Regions from separate parts of the Lysinibacillus sp. NPDC056232 genome, predicted to be linked through region 2. Evidence: riboswitches for the same ligand, from Rfam matches in the RefSeq annotation. Region 2 holds a riboswitch; each other region holds the start of a gene.
The links. A riboswitch is a leader RNA that binds a small molecule or an ion and turns the genes downstream of it on or off. The one in region 2 is predicted to bind thiamine pyrophosphate.
Positions count from the first base shown of each region.

Region 1: another riboswitch for thiamine pyrophosphate. It lies ahead of thiM (hydroxyethylthiazole kinase); the one in region 2 lies ahead of thiW (energy coupling factor transporter S component ThiW).
Region 3: another riboswitch for thiamine pyrophosphate. It lies ahead of thiC (phosphomethylpyrimidine synthase ThiC); the one in region 2 lies ahead of thiW (energy coupling factor transporter S component ThiW).
Region 4: another riboswitch for thiamine pyrophosphate. It lies ahead of ACFCYJ_RS02885 (ABC transporter substrate-binding protein); the one in region 2 lies ahead of thiW (energy coupling factor transporter S component ThiW).

Region 1 covers NZ_JBHJTF010000024.1:63,044-67,719, reverse strand. Annotated here, with positions in the region: gene thiI (tRNA uracil 4-sulfurtransferase ThiI) at 1-183, shown strand, start outside; gene ACFCYJ_RS17345 (alpha/beta-type small acid-soluble spore protein) at 337-552, shown strand; gene thiE (thiamine phosphate synthase) at 811-1,443, opposite strand; gene thiD (bifunctional hydroxymethylpyrimidine kinase/phosphomethylpyrimidine kinase) at 1,433-2,257, opposite strand; gene thiM (hydroxyethylthiazole kinase) at 2,257-3,012, opposite strand; TPP riboswitch at 3,099-3,197, opposite strand; gene mbcS (acyl-CoA synthetase MbcS) at 3,448-4,676, shown strand, end outside.
Region 2 covers NZ_JBHJTF010000007.1:33,246-37,921, reverse strand. Annotated here, with positions in the region: gene ACFCYJ_RS07520 (ABC transporter permease) at 1-703, shown strand, start outside; gene ACFCYJ_RS07515 (ABC transporter substrate-binding protein) at 700-1,773, shown strand; gene ACFCYJ_RS07510 (MFS transporter) at 1,997-3,193, shown strand; TPP riboswitch at 3,261-3,368, shown strand; gene thiW (energy coupling factor transporter S component ThiW) at 3,470-3,970, shown strand; gene ACFCYJ_RS07500 (EVE domain-containing protein) at 4,036-4,515, opposite strand; gene ACFCYJ_RS07495 (hypothetical protein) at 4,531-4,676, opposite strand, start outside.
Region 3 covers NZ_JBHJTF010000015.1:15,818-20,493, reverse strand. Annotated here, with positions in the region: gene ACFCYJ_RS12935 (AEC family transporter) at 1-897, shown strand, start outside; gene ACFCYJ_RS12930 (hypothetical protein) at 1,045-1,308, shown strand; TPP riboswitch at 1,365-1,479, shown strand; gene thiC (phosphomethylpyrimidine synthase ThiC) at 1,612-3,390, shown strand; gene ACFCYJ_RS12920 (catalase) at 3,517-4,676, opposite strand, start outside.
Region 4 covers NZ_JBHJTF010000002.1:165,641-170,316, reverse strand. Annotated here, with positions in the region: gene parC (DNA topoisomerase IV subunit A) at 1-2,361, shown strand, start outside; TPP riboswitch at 2,533-2,643, shown strand; gene ACFCYJ_RS02885 (ABC transporter substrate-binding protein) at 2,818-3,813, shown strand; gene ACFCYJ_RS02880 (thiamine-binding protein) at 3,815-4,105, shown strand; gene ACFCYJ_RS02875 (ABC transporter permease) at 4,105-4,676, shown strand, end outside.

The DNA of each region.
Region 1 (4,676 bases), on a different contig from region 2:
GAAGACTGCTGTACAATTTTTACTCCTGCAAGTCCAAAAACAAAGCCAAAGCTTGAAAAGGTTGAGCATTACGAAAGCTTCTCGGATTTTGATGAACTAATCGAACGAGCAGTGAAAAACCGTGAAGTCTATATTTTCCCGAAAAAAGAACAAGAAGCCGATAAATTTGCGGATCTTCTATAGAAGAAACTTGCGATTCCGTAAGAGCCGACTCAAAAATCCATTTGAGTCGGCTTTTTTTAGTCTACTTCCTTCTGAGGTACAATTTACCTATAAAATTTTTGTATTAAAAATCTAATATCGCACATTCTATATTCACAAGGAGGTGAGAGACACATGACTTCAACAAATCGCAGTTCAAACAAACTTGCAGTACCTGGTGTAGAGCAAGCTCTAGATCAAATGAAATACGAAATTGCACAAGAATTTGGTGTTCAATTAGGAGCTGACGCTTCAGCTCGTGCTAACGGTTCCGTTGGCGGTGAAATCACTAAACGTCTTGTACAAATGGCTGAATCACAATTAAAAGGTATGCCAAACAACAACCAATAATTGCTTAAACAGTAATTATTAAAATTAAAACCAGTGACCGTAAAAGGCACTGGTTTTAGTTTGTTTAAATTCTTTATTTTTTATCCCGTATTAACGGGCAGTAATTTATCTATATCAAAAGAGAAACGTTAGGTCCTCCCATTTCAATTCAATTCAATGAGAGCAAAGAAATAGGTGGAGTTAACTGCCCGTAAAAACCCGATTGGTGAAGACTAATAATCAGTGGGGTAAAAACGCCCCACTGATTAAAGTTTCACTTTATCCTACAAATGATTTAAATATAGAGACTGTATTTGAAATATCCTTACTTTCGCAAATTGCGGAAATAACTGCTATTCCATCCGCACCTGCTTTAAATACAGCATGTGCATTCGAGCAGTTTATGCCTCCAATTGCAACGATAGGGAGCTCCGGGTATTGTCTGCGAACTTGTTGTAAAAAATCAGTTCCACTAGGTGGTTTGGCGTCGCTTTTAGAAGCGGTTGAAAAAATTGGACCAATTCCAACATAGTCCGCACCATATTGTAGAGCAGTTTGTAATTCAGCTTCTGAATGAACAGAAACACCTAGAATCATGTTGCCAATTTTTTCACGTACCATCGACACAGGAAAATCTTCTTGGCCAATATGAACACCATCTGCTCTAAGTTTTATAGCTAACTCTACATCATCATTGACGATAAACGGAATATGATACTGTTGACAGAGCTTTTGACATTTACGAGCAAAATTTACATAGGCTAGTCCAGTTAGTGTATTCGGCCCCTTTTCACGGTATTGAAACATAGTAATTCCAGATTGGAGAGCTTTCTCTAAAACGTTTATTGGCTCCTGATTTAAAACATTACCTGTACCCATAATAAAATAGAGCTGTAGATCGTTACGTTTCATGAATGATCACCTCGCAGGAATCCTTATAGTTTTGATAAGCAAAATGATTTGTTGGTCCATGGCCATTACCAATAGATAAATCATGAGTGATTGCTAATTGAATAAATTTTTTAGCTTCCTCAATCGCTTTTTCTAAAGGTAGCCCAATACCAAGAAAAGCAGTTAATGCTGCGGAAAACGTACAGCCTGTACCATGCGTATTTTTTGTTGCAATACGAGTAGACTGCATGGAAAATGATCGACCATCTTGAAAAAATACATAATCAGTAGCATAACATTTACCCTCTAAATGACCGCCTTTCATAACGACGCATTGAACGCCTGTTTGTAATAAGATCTGAGCTACTTCTTTAATATCTGCTAAAGAATTGATTTTCCTTCCAGAAAGGGTTTCAGCCTCTGGGATGTTTGGCGTTACAATTGTTGCTAAAGGTAGCAAATAACTTCGTAATGCCTCAATTGCTTCTTGCTGTAATAAGCTTTCGCCACCTTTTGCAATCATAACAGGATCTACAATAAGTGGAATATTTACTTCGGCTAAAATATGTGCAATTGATTGGATTATTTCGGAGGAAAACAGCATTCCTGTTTTAATAGCACTAATTGAAAAATCCTCGATTAGCGCTTTAAGTTGTTTTTCAATAAAGCTCACATCAATTGGCAAGACACCCGAAACACCCAATGTATTCTGGGCTGTTAAAGCTGTAATAACAGACGTTCCAAACACCTTTAATTCCTGAAATGTTTTTAAATCAGCCTGTATGCCTGCACCGCCGCCACTATCTGAACCAGCAATTGTCGTTACAATATCCATCATTTTTCACCATCCTTGGAAAGGCGGTGTAGTTCATTTAATACAGCAATTTGAAAATCGCCAATGAATGGAGTGGAAGAAGCTGCTTTTTCTGCCAATTTTTTATAAAACAATAATGTTTCTAGCAATTGGTCAAATGGTTTATCTCCTGCGGTGTAGGAGGCACAACATATTGCACTCAATAAGCAACCTGTTCCAGTAACTTCTGTCATTTGAGAATTTCCACCTGTAACCCATTGCTGATGTTTGCCATCAGTAATAAAATCCTTTTCACCGGTCACAATAACAATACAATTGTATTGTTGAGCTATTTTCTGTGCCTCCACTTCTACAGAAATTGAACCACTACCACTATCTACGCCTTTTTGTTGCCAGTCTACATTGGCAATTGCCGCAAGCTCTCCGATATTGCAACGAATTGCCGCAAATTTAATTTCCTTTAGTAATTGCTGTACCGTTTGTTTCCGGTAAGATGTTGCACCTGCAGCTACAGGATCTAAAATAACGGGAATGCCAAGAGCATTTGCTTTTTTCCCTGCAAGTAACATTGATTCTTTCATTCGCTCATTAAGGGTACCGATATTTATCAATAAGCCTGAGGCGATTGTGACCATTTCTTCAACCTCATGACCATCATCAGCCATAACTGGAGAAGCGCCTATTGCTAATAAGCCATTTGCTTGAAAATTAGCCACAACATAATTAGTAATGCAATGAATAAGTGGATTTTGTTTACGGATCGTTTGAAATATCAATGTAAGTCCTCCTCGTTGGATGGACGTAAGCGTGCAAAAAAGGCTCTTTTTCGTGCAAAAAACACATAAAAGAGCCTTTCATCAGTAATTTGATGTGAATTGCTCCCTACGTCAGTATTAACTAACAGGTTCAAAGGGTCAGGTTTTACCTTCTCAACTCTAAATGAGTCCCCCTGCAATTATGCTTTTAGTTGAACAAAATGTACCATATTATTCATTCGGGTTCAATAAGGATTTTTGAATCTTCATGCAGCAACAATTCTTTTCTGTGCGAAAGCGACGATTACGCCAAGTTGAAATAGATAGAACCAATACGTGACTGATGCCATATAGCAGAACATGATAGTTGTCACCACTTTAATGAATTAGAGTGAATTTCATTGAAAAAGATAAAAATTGAGTTTTATAATGAGCGTACAAAAGGGGGCATTTGCCATGAAAAGAGAAGATTTAATCGCACCAGAATGGTATAACATTTCAGAGGAAATTGAAAAATATGCACAGGATTCTACAAAAAATGCATTGTTAGTTTATAGCGAAAACGGGGAAATTCAGTACATTACATATACAGCTTTACTTGAAAAGGCGAATCAGGCAGCACATGTATTTACATCTCAAGGTTTAAAAAAAGGTGATGTTATTTTAGTCATGGTACCGAGATCAGTGGAAGCATATATCGTGTATATTGCGGCCTTAAAGGCAGGTTTAACCATTATACCTAGTTCGGAAATGCTGAGATCTAAAGATATTGAATATCGAATCAACCATGCCGATGCAAAAGGAGTTGTTGCATTTGAGCCTTATATTGAACAATTTGATAGTGTTGAAAATTTACAAGAAATACAGCAATTTGTCATTGGACATGCACATGAACCTTGGCAGCCATTGCTTGAAAAAATGCAAAGCCAATCAAAGAGCTATTTTAATTCTACACCAACTAAGAGTACAGACATTGCATTTTTAGCATATACAAGTGGTACAACAGGCAATCCAAAGGCAGCAGTACATACTCATAGCTGGGGTTACGCACACTTACGAACTACTGCACCAAATTGGTTAGGTGTTCAAGAAGGTGACATTGTTTGGGCTACAGCAGCTCCAGGCTGGCAAAAATGGATTTGGAGTCCGTTCCTCGCTACTTTAGGAAGTGGTGCAACAGCATTTGTTTACAAAGGTCACTTTGATGCGGCAACATACCTTGCACTGATTGAAAAATTCAATGTTAATATTCTGTGCTGCACGCCAACCGAATATCGATTTATGGCGGGGCTTGAAAATTTACGAGATTTCAATTTAAGTACAATACGTCAGGCTGTATCAGCGGGTGAACCTTTAAATAGTGAAGTGATAAAAGTATTTTCAGAGGTCTTTAATTTACAAGTACGAGATGGTTATGGACAAACAGAGAATACATTACTTGTTGGTACAATGGTAGGGATGGAGGCTAAAATGGGCTCAATGGGTAAACCTACTCCGGGTAATACTGTTGAAATTATCAATGATTTTGGAAATCCTGTTGCAATCGGAGAAGTTGGAGATATTGCTGTTCACTGTGAAACGCCCGCGTTATTTAAAAAATATTTAAACGATCCCGAACGTACAAATTTACAATTTAGAGGCGAATGGTATATTACCGGAGATCGTGCATATAAAGATGAAGATGG
Region 2 (4,676 bases):
TAGTGGCGGATCAATGAATAATTTTGAGTCTTTTACGTTAGAACATTATATAGCCGTATTTGAGGATTCACGTCTACTCGTAATTCTAATTAATACAGTTATCGTCGCATTACTCTCTGCATTGATTTCTACAATCATTGGGACACTAGGAGCTATTGGCATTGTCACTGTTAAAGATTCAAAAATGCGCAATACACTACTTTCTTTAAACAATGTGTTAATTGTTAGCCCGGATGTCATTATTGGTGCAAGCTTCTTAATTTTATTCACAATGATTGGTATTAAATTAGGATTTACTTCTGTGTTAATAGCACATGTAGCGTTCAGTGTCCCAATTGTTGTACTGATGGTCTTACCGAAACTATTAGAAATGAATAAATCATTAATCGATGCTGCATTAGATTTGGGAGCAACGAAAAAAGATGTCTTGATGCGTGTTATTTTACCGTATATTCAACCTGGTATTTTTGCGGGGTTCTTCCTTGCCTTAACGTATTCTCTAGATGATTTTGCGGTAACGTTTTTCGTGACAGGTAACGGCTTCAGTACATTATCTGTTGAAATTTACTCGATGGCACGTGCCGGTATTTCCTTAACGGTTAACGCTATATCTGGTTTAGTATTCTTTGTAACGGTTATCGTCGTAGTTGGCTATTACTTCATTACAAGCCGCGCTAGTAAAAGAACGGGGGGAACTCAATGAAGCAATTAATTCAAGCAACAATCGCCATACTTGTCGTTTCCGCCCTTTTATTCTATGCTGCTGACGCCCTAAGTGCTGGTGGTGGGAAAAGTGGTAAAGATACGTTAACTATCTTTAACTGGGGAGAATATATTGACCCGGATTTACTAAAGCAATTTGAAAAAGAAACAGGCATTCACGTCATTTATGAGACATTTGATTCAAATGAAGCAATGATGACAAAAATTCAACAAGGTGGTACGGCTTACGATATTGCAGTCCCTTCTGAATATATGATTGAAAAAATGAAGGAAGAAAACTTACTTATTCCTTTAGATAAAACGAAAATCCCTAATTTAAAAAATATCGATCCTTATTTTTTAGATTTACCATTTGATGACGACAATAAATATTCTGTTCCATATTTCTGGGGAACAGTCGGTATTGTCTATAATCCAAAGCTCGTTGGAAACCTAGACTTCTCATCTTGGAAGGACTTATGGGATCCTTCATTAAAACGTAAAGTCTTTTTAGTAGACGGTGCACGTGAGGTAATTGGCATGGGCTTAAACAGTCTTGGCTACTCACTCAACTCTTTAAATAACCAGGAGCTACGTAAAGCTACTGATAAACTAATCACATTAGCGCCAAATGTTAAAGCCATTATTGGAGATGAAATTACACCGCTGATGGTTAATAATGAAGCTACTGTAGCACTCACTTGGTCTGGTCAAGCAGCTGACATGTTGTCGGAAAATGAAGATTTAGACTTTGCTGTACCAAAGGAAGGCTCAAACTTATGGTTTGACAATATGGTCATCCCAAAAACGTCAAAAAATATAGACGGTGCACATGCCTTCATTAATTTTATGCTAAAAGCTGAATCAGGTGCTAAAAACGCTGATTATGTAGGCTACTCTACCCCTAATACTGCAGCGATGAAGTTAATGGATAAGGAAGTTGTATCTGATCAGCGCTTCTATCCTTCAGAAGAACAACGCAAAACATTGGAAGTTTATACGAACTTAGGCCCTGATTACTTAGGCAAATACAATGAGCTGTTTTTAGAATTTAAAATGAGTATTCGATAAACCATTTTAACCCACTTATAGCTGTTCTCACGTTACAAACGTTGAGAACAGCTTTTTTCGTTTAGCTGGAGGTAAACTTCTGTGGAAAAACTAGCAGGTCGTATTTATGTTAAATAAAAGAATCCCTATAACTTTACTAGTAAATCTCAGACTTATAGTCAATAGTAAACGTACAAACCTTGTGGTAGACTGTAGTATATTTGATTAAAGAAAGGGGTATTCGATGACCCAGCAGAAGTCTAACAAGGCGGCTTTGTATATTTTAATGTTTAATATGTTTATCGCAATGGGGAGTATCGGAATTATTATTCCTGTCATGCCTGATTATTTAAAACTATTTGGTGCTGCAGGACAAGTACTTGGTATGTTGATTGCAACGTTCGCCTTTGCACAATTCGTATTTTCTCCAATCGCTGGGAATCTTTCGGATCAATACGGTCGAAAAAATCTCATTATTTTCGGTCTTATCGTAACAGGACTTGCACAAATTGGTTTCGGGCTTTCTACAGATGTATGGATGCTCTTCTTGGCACGCTTTTTAGGTGGTCTTGGTTCTGCATTTGTAGCTCCTCCTATAATGGCTTTTGTGGCAGATGTCACAACGTATGAGGAACGAGGAAAAGGTATGGGTATGCTAGGGGCAGCAATGTCCTTGGGTTTCATGATCGGACCAGGTATCGGTGGATTCCTCTCAAAAGTTAGTTTGCATTTTCCATTCTATACTGCTGGATGTGCAGCTATCTTAGCAGCTATTTTATCGTTCTTTTTATTACCTGCTACAAAACCAAACACTGCGAAAAAAGCGCAGAAGCAGGATAATCTTGCAAAACAGATGGCCCGTTCAGTCCGAATGCCTTATTTTGTCATGCTAATCATCATGCTTGTATTCTCTTTTGGGATTGCTAACTTCCAAACAACATTATCATTATTTGTGACAGAGAAGTTTAATTACACACCTACTGATATCGCTATTATTTTAGTTATGGGCGGCGCTTTTGGTGTTGTTGTACAGATGTTTGTTATTACACCGCTGTTTAATCGCTTCGGCGAAATGAAAGTAGTGTTAGTCAATTTATTTATTGCAGCCGTTTCGATTTTCTTAATATTATTCGCATCTGGTTTTGCACTTATTTTAATTGTAGCGACAATCTTCTCTACAGCTACGACATTGATTCGCCCAGCTGTCAACACATTGATTTCAAAGCTTGCTGAGAATGAACAGGGCTATGCAGCTGGTCTAAACAATGCTTATATGAGTCTTGGTAATATGATTGGTCCAGCTTTAGCAGGTATATTATTCGATTGGAATATGAACAGTCCTTATATATTCGGGTCTATTATTTTAATGGCTTGTTTCTTCCTTGCCCTTATTTGGACAATGAAAAAAGCACCACATCTTATGCATCCTGATACTAAATAGTCTGAAAAGTTATTGACTATTTTTAGTAGTATGCTACATTAATATGTGAAAAACCAAAAGTTCTATTAATTACCACTAGGGGAGTCTTTAAAAGGCTGAGACGTATATTATCATATACGGACCCTTTGAACCTGATCTAGTTCACACTAGCGGAGGGAAGTGTCGACACTTGCTTTTTACTATTAAATGCAAGGCCGCTTCCTATTGTTTTAAGGAAGCGGCTTTTTTGTCTGGTTTATCAGCAATTCACTAAAATACTAAAAAGGAGTGGAGATTATGTCAATTCGAAAATTAACAATCATGGCCTTATTAGTAGCAATTGCCGTAGCAGGTTCTACCTTCGTATCCATACCAATGGGAATTGCGCGTGCCTATCCTGTACAGCATGCTATAAATGTTATTGGCGCTATCATTCTTGGACCAGTGCCTACTGTTATGGTCGCCTTTGTCACAGCTATTATTCGTATTTTAACAGGCACAGGCTCATTATTAGCTATACCTGGCAGTGTCATTGGTGCTTTATGTGCAGCTCTTGCCTATAAATACAGCGGCAAGCAATGGCTAGCAGGTGTCGGTGAAATGTTTGGAACAGGTATTATTGCCTCTCTCATTGCAGTACCTTACGCGCATTTAGTAATGGGAACATCCGTTGCTTCTTTATTTTTCATGCCAGCCTTTTTAACCTCAAGTACTATTGGTGCTATGTTAGGCATTGTCATTGCTAGCAATTTGCGTAAGACTGTATTTGTAACTAACCTAAACACTCTGCTTAAATAATATTTAAAAACGTTACTTCTTAATGATAATTAATTAAGAAAGTAACGTTTTTTGTCCAACCAAATTCATCCATACTTCAATGGTAATCCCATTTCATGAGCAATTAATAAAAAATCTTTTTTACTTATTTCAAAATGACCAAACCTGAATTTATAGCCATATTTCGATGTATCTTCTACAAATTCTAAATAATCTAAGATCCTTTTTATTGGTACAGCCTTTGCCTCTTTATAAAAGTCTATATCTCTTCTAAAAGGAATAAAATTTTCTGCCATTTGGAACTCGTATATTCGCTCGTCCTTTATCCTTCCAATTGCGGTAAATGCTCTTACAGGCTCGTTACCATCTAGACTGTTTTTAGGAGAATAATAAATGATCCAATCTCCTTTTTGCATTCGTTTCAAAGGTCTCTCTTTACCATGACATAACTGGCCGAATCCTCCCTCAACCCCTTTTTGAACATGATTAAGAGATACTACGCCAATCCAATATTTCGTGTCTCTTTCAGGCGTAGGAAGAGGATTTTTATTAGGATTTAATGACATAGCTACCTTCTCCTTTTATTTTGGATTCATCATAAATGATTTTATTTTTTCATTTTCAAGAATCAGCTTCTCTTCCAGAATCACTGGGTTTGGTAAACCATCCCAAGTTGTTGAAACAATTGCGCTACATTCTATATCATCGCCTTCAATATTTTGGATCG
Region 3 (4,676 bases), on a different contig from region 2:
GTAGCTCCGATTTTAGTGCTTCTAGTACTTGGCGCAGTTTTACAAAGGAAATTTCGTTTTAATTTAAAGGCGCTATCTCAACTTATTACATATTGCTTTATGCCAGCAGCTGTTTTTGTGAATTTATATGAAACGAGTATTGAGCTGTCTGTGCTTGGGGAAGTTGCGTTTTTTATTCTACTCTTTATTGGAAGCCAAATGATGCTTAGTCACTTTCTAACAAAGGGGCTCGGTTTAGTAAAAACAGAGGCTGCGGTGTTTAAAAATAGCGTTGTCCTCATTAATTCAGGCAACTACGGTATTCCAGTTGCGCAAATGATTTTCGTGACCCAGCCAATTGGGGTAGCGATTCAGGTTATTCTCGTTATTTTTCAAAATATGACGACGTATACTTACGGCTTGTACAATTTAATTTCTTCAACAAAATCAGGCATGTCAATTTTGAAGGACTTCCTCAAAATGCCTATTATTCATGCACTTATTATTGGCGTTACTATGAACTATTTTAATATTCCTATTCCGCAGTTCGTAAAAATTCCGATAGACCATGTGGCAGATGGCTTTATCGCTGTAGCATTAATAACTTTAGGGGCACAACTATCACAGCTTGAAATCAAATCCATGTTCAATAAGATGGTATACATTAGCTGTTTTACACGACTAATCATAGGGCCAGCCGTAGCTTTGCTTATCATTTTTGCGCTTGGTCTTGACGGTGTCGTGGCACAATCCCTTTTTATAGCTAGTTCGTTCCCGACTTCGCGAAATAGCTCTAGTCTGGCATTAGAATATGACGTAGAATCGGCAACTGCTGCACAAACAGTATTATTTTCAACGATTGTGAGCTGTATTACAGTGACGATTGTCATTTATGTAGCGGAACTGTTGTTTACCTAACAGTTGGGTGCTATACAGTATAAAAGATAGGGTAGAAAGCTTTTCAGGAGTTAGGAGCTTTTCTTCTGAATTAAAAGCTAGGGATTTATATTTGTTAAAAACATATCCATGTATAGAAGTTGATTGGAGTGGAGGCTGGGCGACTCCTTGGGGATTAGCAATAGAGGAACGAAGGCTAAAACCATCACGTCCTGTGATAACGCCTTCGTGACCAACATCATGTTGGCCCGAGACCCTGGAGCGAGCAACGCGAGTGAAGCGGCTCATCGGACGCCCCCAGGAAGCTCTGCTCTGCGCGAAAGCGAAGCGTTAGCGGCAAATGTTTTATCTGTGCGAAAGCGAAGCGACAGCAACAAAGCGCCCAGCCGGAACGGAAATCAACCACATGTTATGATGATAATCCAAAAATAATCAAATGAAGCTTCCATCTATTAGCAATATCTGCTACACTAGCATCAAACTTAATAAGTACTAACTAGGGGAGTCTGATGAGTCAGGCTGAGAGGGAAACGCTTAGAGGTTTCTTGACCCTTTGGACCTGATCTGGCTCATACCAGCGTGGGAAAGTTAACCATTATTGCACTCTATGTTATTTGCAATAATATACCTTTACATTCTTAGCCGGATCCAAATTTTTTTGGATTCGGCTTTTTGTTTTTGTGGGGTGAGCTAGATTCGGTCCTTGTATAAATGTAAAAGGGAGCGAAGTAGTTTATGACAAAAGTTAGCGACAAGAATATTACGATTATGTCTAGTTTTGAAGGAAGTAAAAAAGTTTACGTAGAAGGTTCTCGACCAGATATTTTAGTGGCAATGCGTGAGATTGCTCTAAGTCCAACGACAGGAAGCTTTGGTGAAGAAGAAAACGCGCCAGTACGTGTTTATGATACGAGTGGCCCGTACACTGATCCTGCGTATAAGGTGGATATTACGAAAGGATTGCCAGCTTTATGTAGTGCATGGATCAAAGAACGCGGTGACGTTGAAGAATACGAAGGTCGTACTATCAAGCCAGAAGATAATGGATTCCGTAAAGCTGATGATCCGCGAATGAATGAAAATGTTTTTCCGGAATTATCTAGAAAGCCTTTACGCGCGAAGAAAGGTAAAAATGTAACACAGCTTCACTATGCACGAAAGGGAATTATTACTCCAGAAATGGAATTTGTAGCGATACGCGAAAATATGGACCCAGAATTTGTGCGCTCAGAGATCGCGGCAGGACGTGCTATTTTGCCATCTAATATTAATCACCCTGAGGCAGAGCCGATGATTATTGGACGTAACTTCCACGTAAAAATTAACGCCAATATTGGCAATTCAGCGGTGTCATCCTCTATTGCAGAAGAGGTAGAAAAAATGACGTGGGCTACACGCTGGGGTGCTGATAACATTATGGATTTATCTACTGGTAAGCATATTCATACGACACGTGAATGGATTATCCGTAATGCCGCGGTGCCAGTAGGAACGGTGCCGATTTATCAAGCGCTAGAAAAAGTAAATGGTGTGGCAGAGGATTTAACGTGGGAAGTGTATCGTGATACGTTAATCGAACAGGCAGAGCAAGGTGTTGATTACTTCACGATTCATGCAGGGGTATTACTACGCTATGTGCCATTAACGGCTAATCGTGTAACAGGCATAGTGTCTCGAGGAGGCTCGATTATGGCGCAGTGGTGTTTATATCACCATCAAGAGAGCTTCTTATATACTCATTTTGAAGAAATCTGTGAAATTATGAAAGCCTATGATGTTGCTTTCTCTTTAGGTGATGGTTTACGTCCGGGTTCTATTGCAGATGCAAATGATGAGGCTCAGTTTGCGGAGCTGGAAACGCTAGGGGAATTAACGCAAATTGCCTGGGAGCATGATGTACAAGTGATGGTAGAAGGACCAGGGCATGTGCCGATGCATCTTATTAAAGAAAATATGGACAAACAGTTAGAGGTGTGTAAGGAAGCTCCTTTCTATACTTTAGGGCCACTGACAACAGATATTGCTCCTGGCTATGACCATATTACATCGGCCATCGGTGCTGCGATGATCGGTTGGTATGGTACGGCAATGTTATGTTATGTGACGCCTAAAGAGCATCTCGGCTTACCCAATCGTGAGGATGTTCGCGTAGGGGTTATTACGTATAAAATTGCTGCACACGCTGCAGATTTAGCGAAAGGGCATCCGGGAGCACAGAAGCGTGACGATGCACTATCTAAGGCGCGATTTGAATTCCGCTGGCGCGATCAATTCAATCTTTCGTTAGATCCAGAGCGTGCAGTCGAATACCATGATGAAACATTGCCTGCAGAAGGGGCAAAAACTGCGCACTTCTGTTCAATGTGTGGACCTAAGTTTTGTAGTATGAGAATCTCACAGGATATTCGTACTTATGCAAAAGAAAAAGACTTAAATACGACTGAAGCGATTCACCAAGGTATGCAGGAGAAGGCGAAGGAATTTAAAAAGGCAGGCAGTCAGATTTATCAATAATTATTAGAGCGGGCTTGTGTCTACCAGACACAAGCCTTTTTTGGTCATTAAGATAAAAAAAATCCATGTGAAGTTGCCCTTCACATGGAGTACAAAGTTGGATTGGATATCAATAATAATGAAAAGTTAAACGTTTGTTGCTTGTTTTTCGTATGGGTTTGAAAGATCTATACCTTCTAATGAAAGACCCATAGCTTTTGCTACACCTTCACCATATGCTGGATCAGCTAGATAGCAGTGAAGGATATGACGGCGTTTGATGAACTCTTCAACTGGCGCCATATCATTAGCAGTATTTTCGAATAGGCGTTGTTGTTGTTCAGCAGTCATTAGTCGGAATAATTTACCTGGCTGCTCAAAGTAGTTGTTATCATCTTCACGGAAGTCATGGATACCAGCATTACCATCAATACGTAATTCAGGCTCTTTGTAGTCTAAATTATGTTCCCATTCACCATAGCTATTTGGTTCATAGCCTAAAGTTGAACCAAGATTACCATCGAAACGCATAGCACCATCACGGTGGAACGTACGGAATGGACATTTTGGTGCGTTTACAGGAAGCGAGTAGTGGTTCACTCCTAAACGGTAGCGCTGTGCATCTCCATATGCAAAGATACGAGCCTGTAACATTTTGTCTGGCGAGAAGCTAATGCCAGGAATAATGTTAGATGGTGCAAATGCAGCTTGCTCAACTTCCGCAAAGTAGTTGTCCGCGTTTTTGTTTAACTCGAATTCACCCACAGGAATTAATGGGAAGTCTTTTTTATACCATACTTTCGTTAAATCAAATGGGTTATATGGTAATTTGCGAGCTTGTTCCTCTGTCATTACTTGAATGGACATTTTCCATTTAGGGAAATCGCTATTTTCAATTGCCTCATATAGATCGCGTTGTGAAGATTCACGGTCATTACTAATCACTTCAGCAGCCTCGGCACCAGTTAAGTTTTTAATGCCTTGCTCTGTAGTAAAGTGGAATTTAACCCATACGCGCTCATTTTCTTCATTAATAAAGCTATAAGTGTGAGAACCGAAACCATGCATATTGCGGTAACCTGACGGAATACCACGATCAGACATAACGATTGTTACTTGGTGAAGCGCCTCTGGCAATGAAGTCCAGAAATCCCAGTTTGAATTCGCGTTTTTCATATTTGTACGTGGGTCACGTTTTACCACGTGGTTTAAATCTGTGAAGTGTAAAGGATCACGGAAGAAGAATACAGGTGTGTTGTTACCAACTAAATCCCAGTTACCTTCTTCAGTATAGAACTTAAGTGCAA
Region 4 (4,676 bases), on a different contig from region 2:
AAATATATTATACAAGACCGCGCGTTGCCTGATGCACGTGACGGTCTTAAGCCTGTGCAACGACGTATTTTATATGCGATGTTTACAGAGGGCAATACGAACGAAAAACCATTCCGTAAATCAGCCAAAACTGTCGGTAATGTTATCGGTAATTATCACCCACATGGTGACAGCTCCGTATATGAAGCGATGGTGCGCATGAGTCAGGATTGGAAGGCGCGCCATATGCTTATTGAAATGCATGGGAATAACGGCTCTGTTGATGGTGACCCACCGGCAGCGATGCGTTATACAGAGGCAAGACTTTCTGCAATTGCAGCGGAAATGCTCCGTGATATTGGCAAGAAAACCGTTGAATTTGTACCGAACTTTGATGATCAGGATATGGAGCCGACTGTTTTACCAGCTCGTTTCCCGAACTTACTAGTCAATGGCTCAACAGGTATTTCGGCCGGTTATGCCACAGACATTCCTCCTCACGCACTTGATGAGGTGCTAGACGGTGTTCTCATGCGCTTAGATAAGCCGAACTCTACTGTTGATGAATTAATGACTGTTATTAAAGGGCCTGATTTCCCAACAGGTGGGATCATTCAAGGTGTCGATGGTATTAAAAAGGCGTATGAGACTGGTCGCGGTAAAATTATCGTCCGCGCTCAAGCAGCCGTGGAGCCAATTAAAGGTGGCAAAGAGCAAATCGTTATTACGGAATTACCGTATGATGTCAATAAAGCAAATCTTGTGAAGAAAATCGATGAGCAACGCGTAGATAAACGACTTGAAGGAATTGCAGAAATTCGCGATGAATCGGATCGTACCGGCCTACGTGTTGTCATTGAACTGAAAAAAGATGTTCCAGGACAAGGGATTTTACAATACTTGTTCAAAACAACTGATTTACAAGTAGCCTATAATTTTAATATGATCGCTATCCATAATCGTCGTCCGACAATGATGACATTGCCATTGTTACTGGATTCTTATATTGTCCATCAAAAGGAAGTTGTGACGAACCGCTCCATTTATGATTTACAAAGAGCTAAAGATCGTTCGCATATCGTTGATGGCTTGATAAAGGCGCTTTCTATTTTAGATGAAGTTATTGCAACGATTCGTTCGTCTAATGATAAACGAGATGCGAAAACGAATTTACAGGTGAAATTTGACTTTACAGAAGTACAATCAGAGGCAATCGTTAGCTTGCAATTATACCGATTAACGAATACAGATATTACAGAGCTTCGCCATGAACAGGATGAACTAAATAAACTGATCGCCAAGCTTGAAGGTATTCTTAATAGTGAAGCAAAGCTTGTACGTGTTATTAAACAGGAACTACTTGACATTAAAAAGCGCTTTGCAGAGCCACGTCGTTCAAAAATCGAACAAGAAATTGAAGAAATCAAAATTACGTTAGATGTCCTTGTCCCAAGTGAAGAGGTCGTAGTGACTGTCACAAAGGATGGCTATATTAAGCGTACATCTACACGTTCACATGCAGCTTCGAATGGTCAGGATTTTGCGATGAAGGATTCCGATTATTTGTTATATGAAGAAAATTTAAATACGCAGCATCATCTATTGCTATTCACAAACCGAGGCAATTATATTTATCAGCCTGTCCATGAGCTACCAGATATTCGTTGGAAGGATCTTGGTCAGCATATTTCAAGTATTGTGCCGACCGGAGAAGATGAATCTATTATTGCTGTATACGGTTTTGAGACATTCGAACAGGCTAATACGTATATTTTAACGGCTACGAAAGATGGACAAATTAAACGCTCATCTGTAGCAGATTATGCTGTAACACGCTATTCGAAACCGATAAAAACGATGAATGTCAAGTCGGGAGATGAAATGATTTTTGCAGGTATCGTGACGGACGAGGTAGAACTAATGTTAACGACAGATACTGCCTATGCTATTCGTTTCCCAATGGAGGAATTACCAGTAACGGGTGTGAAAACGGGCGGCGTCAAAGGGATTACGCTGAAAGACGGAGAAGCATTAGTCGGTATCAATGTTTTACCGCCAAATGACACGGCCTATGTGGCGATTGTCACGCAGCGCGGTGCGGTGAAGAAAATGAATGTAGCCGAGGTAGAGCTGGCTAGTCGTGCAAAACGCGGCTTAAAAGTATTAACAGAGTTAAAAGCGAACCCACATCGTATCGTGGCTGTAGTTAAGGTAACTGGTGGGGAACAGCTAACGATCGAGACGGAAAAAGGCGTGCAAGAGATTCTTGACGTACAAGCATTAACGCGAGCAGATCGACACTCCAACGGCTCCTTTAAAGTAGATATAGCTGCTGACGGTGCCATTTCACATGTGTTCACGGTCAAAAAAGAAGAAAAGTAAAATTAGTTTTCTAGCCCAGCTCCTTTTGAGAGCTGGGCTTTTTTAGTAAATTGAAACCAATCAGCTTTGTGCTTTGGTGTGGCTGTTTAATAATAATTCAGCGCTATCGGTAAACAGCCACTTGTCATTTCGTGATAGATATGGGTATAATAATCACGAAAAGTTCATATGGAAAGAATGTAGGGGGGCTGGTAGTTGCCAGCTGAGATTGTGTCCGATAGACGCTGACCCTTTGAACCTGATTTGGCTCGTACCAGCGTAGGGAACATCTATTCAAAAAAAGAAAGTTTTTGATACTGATTGTAAAACGTCTGGGAGGAATCCTGGGCGTTTTTTTATGTTTTCAGACTTTTGTTGCATGCACATACCTTACGTGTAAACAGACCGTGAACGGTTTCTGCTGGTAAAGACATTCATTCATGAACACTTTCACACTACTTACTTGGAGGATTCAACATGAAAAAATGGTTATTGATCCTGATGGCTGCACTTTTAACATTAGTGGGTTGTAGCGAAAAAGAGGCTAAAAAGGATGCTAAAGGGTTAACGAAAGTATCAGTCGTTCTTGATTGGACACCGAATACAAATCATACCGGTTTATATGTAGCGGAAAAGCTTGGCTACTTTAAGGATCAGGGCTTAGATGTTGATATTTTATTACCTGGCGAAACCGGTGCAGATCAGCTTGTGGCATCTGGGAAGGCTCAGTTTGGCGTAAGTTATCAGGAAGGAATTACACAGGCTCGTGTGCAGGATGTACCTTTAGTATCGATTGCAGCGATTATTCAACATAATACTTCTGGCTTCGCATCTATTGCATCGAAAGGCATTTCGTCACCAAAGGATTTTGAAGGTAAAACATACGGTGGCTGGGGTGCACCACTTGAAAAGGCTGTACTACAATCACTTATGCAAACAAAAAATGCGGATATTAATAAGTTAGATATCGTCAATGCTGGTGATTTAGATTTCTTCACAATGATGAAAAAAGATATTGATTTTGCGTGGATTTATTATGCATGGACAGGTATTGAAGCAGAACTTCGTGGCGAAAAGCTAAACATGCTTTATTTAACAGATTATAGCGAGCAGTTAGATTATTACACACCTGTACTTGCTACAAATGAAAAAATGATTAAGGATGATCCTGAGACGGTCAAAGCATTTGTCGCTGCTGCAGCAAAGGGCTATGAATATGCGATAAATCATCCAAATGAAGCAGCTGATATTTTACTAGAAGCGGTACCTGATTTAGATAAGAACCTTGTGCATAAAAGTCAGGAATGGCTAGCAGATAAGTATCAAGACGACGCTGCACAATGGGGCGAGCAAAAGCTAGCTGTCTGGGAAAATTACGCGAAATGGATGGCCGACAACAAAGTTTTAGAGGGCGAATTTAACGCAGAACAAGCATTTACAAACGACTTTTTACCGAAAAAGGAGACAAAGTAATATGGCAAACTCATTAATAAGTGTACAAATTATACCGAAAACTGAAAAATATGAGGATGTGATCCCATATGTCGATGCAGCGATTGCGGTTATCGACGCTTCAGGAGTTAAATATGAAGTTCACCCACTAGAAACGACAATGGAGGGTGAACTATCGATTTTGCTACAAATCATTGAAAAAATGAATGACAAGATGATTGAGCTGGGCGCGATCAATGTCATCACGCAAGTGAAAATTTTATATCAGCCATCTGGTATTACAATGGGTACATTGACGGAGAAATACCAGTGATGAAGCAAGCTTTCAAACAAGGAAGGACGATAATTTTTATCGCCTTCCTCTTATTCATATGGGAACTAATTGTCCGTTTTGCTGATACTCCACATTGGCTTTTGCCTGCACCGAGTGCCATTTTGAAAGAAGGTTTTCAATCGTATGAGACGTTTGTGCCACATGCTTTAGCGACTGTTCAATTAGCACTTCTAGGTCTTGCCATCGGGATATCATTTGGGCTAACGGTTGCTGTGCTATTACATCGTTTTACGTTTGTCAGGGAGCTATTTTATCCTATTCTCATTATGTCGCAGAATGTCCCAATACTTGTCCTAGCACCGTTATTAATCATTTGGTTTGGCTTCGGTTTATTGCCAAAGCTCATTATTATTTGTCTTGTGTGCTTTTTCCCTATTGTTATTTCGGCAATGGATGGCTTTCGTCAAACTTCGCCTGAGCTGAAGCATTATTTTGAGATGATTGGTGCAACGAAAGCACAAACCTTTTGGAAGCTTGAATGGCCTTATGCGTATCCAGCGATTTTTTCAGGCATAAAGATTGCGGCAACCTATAGCGTCATGGGGGCTGT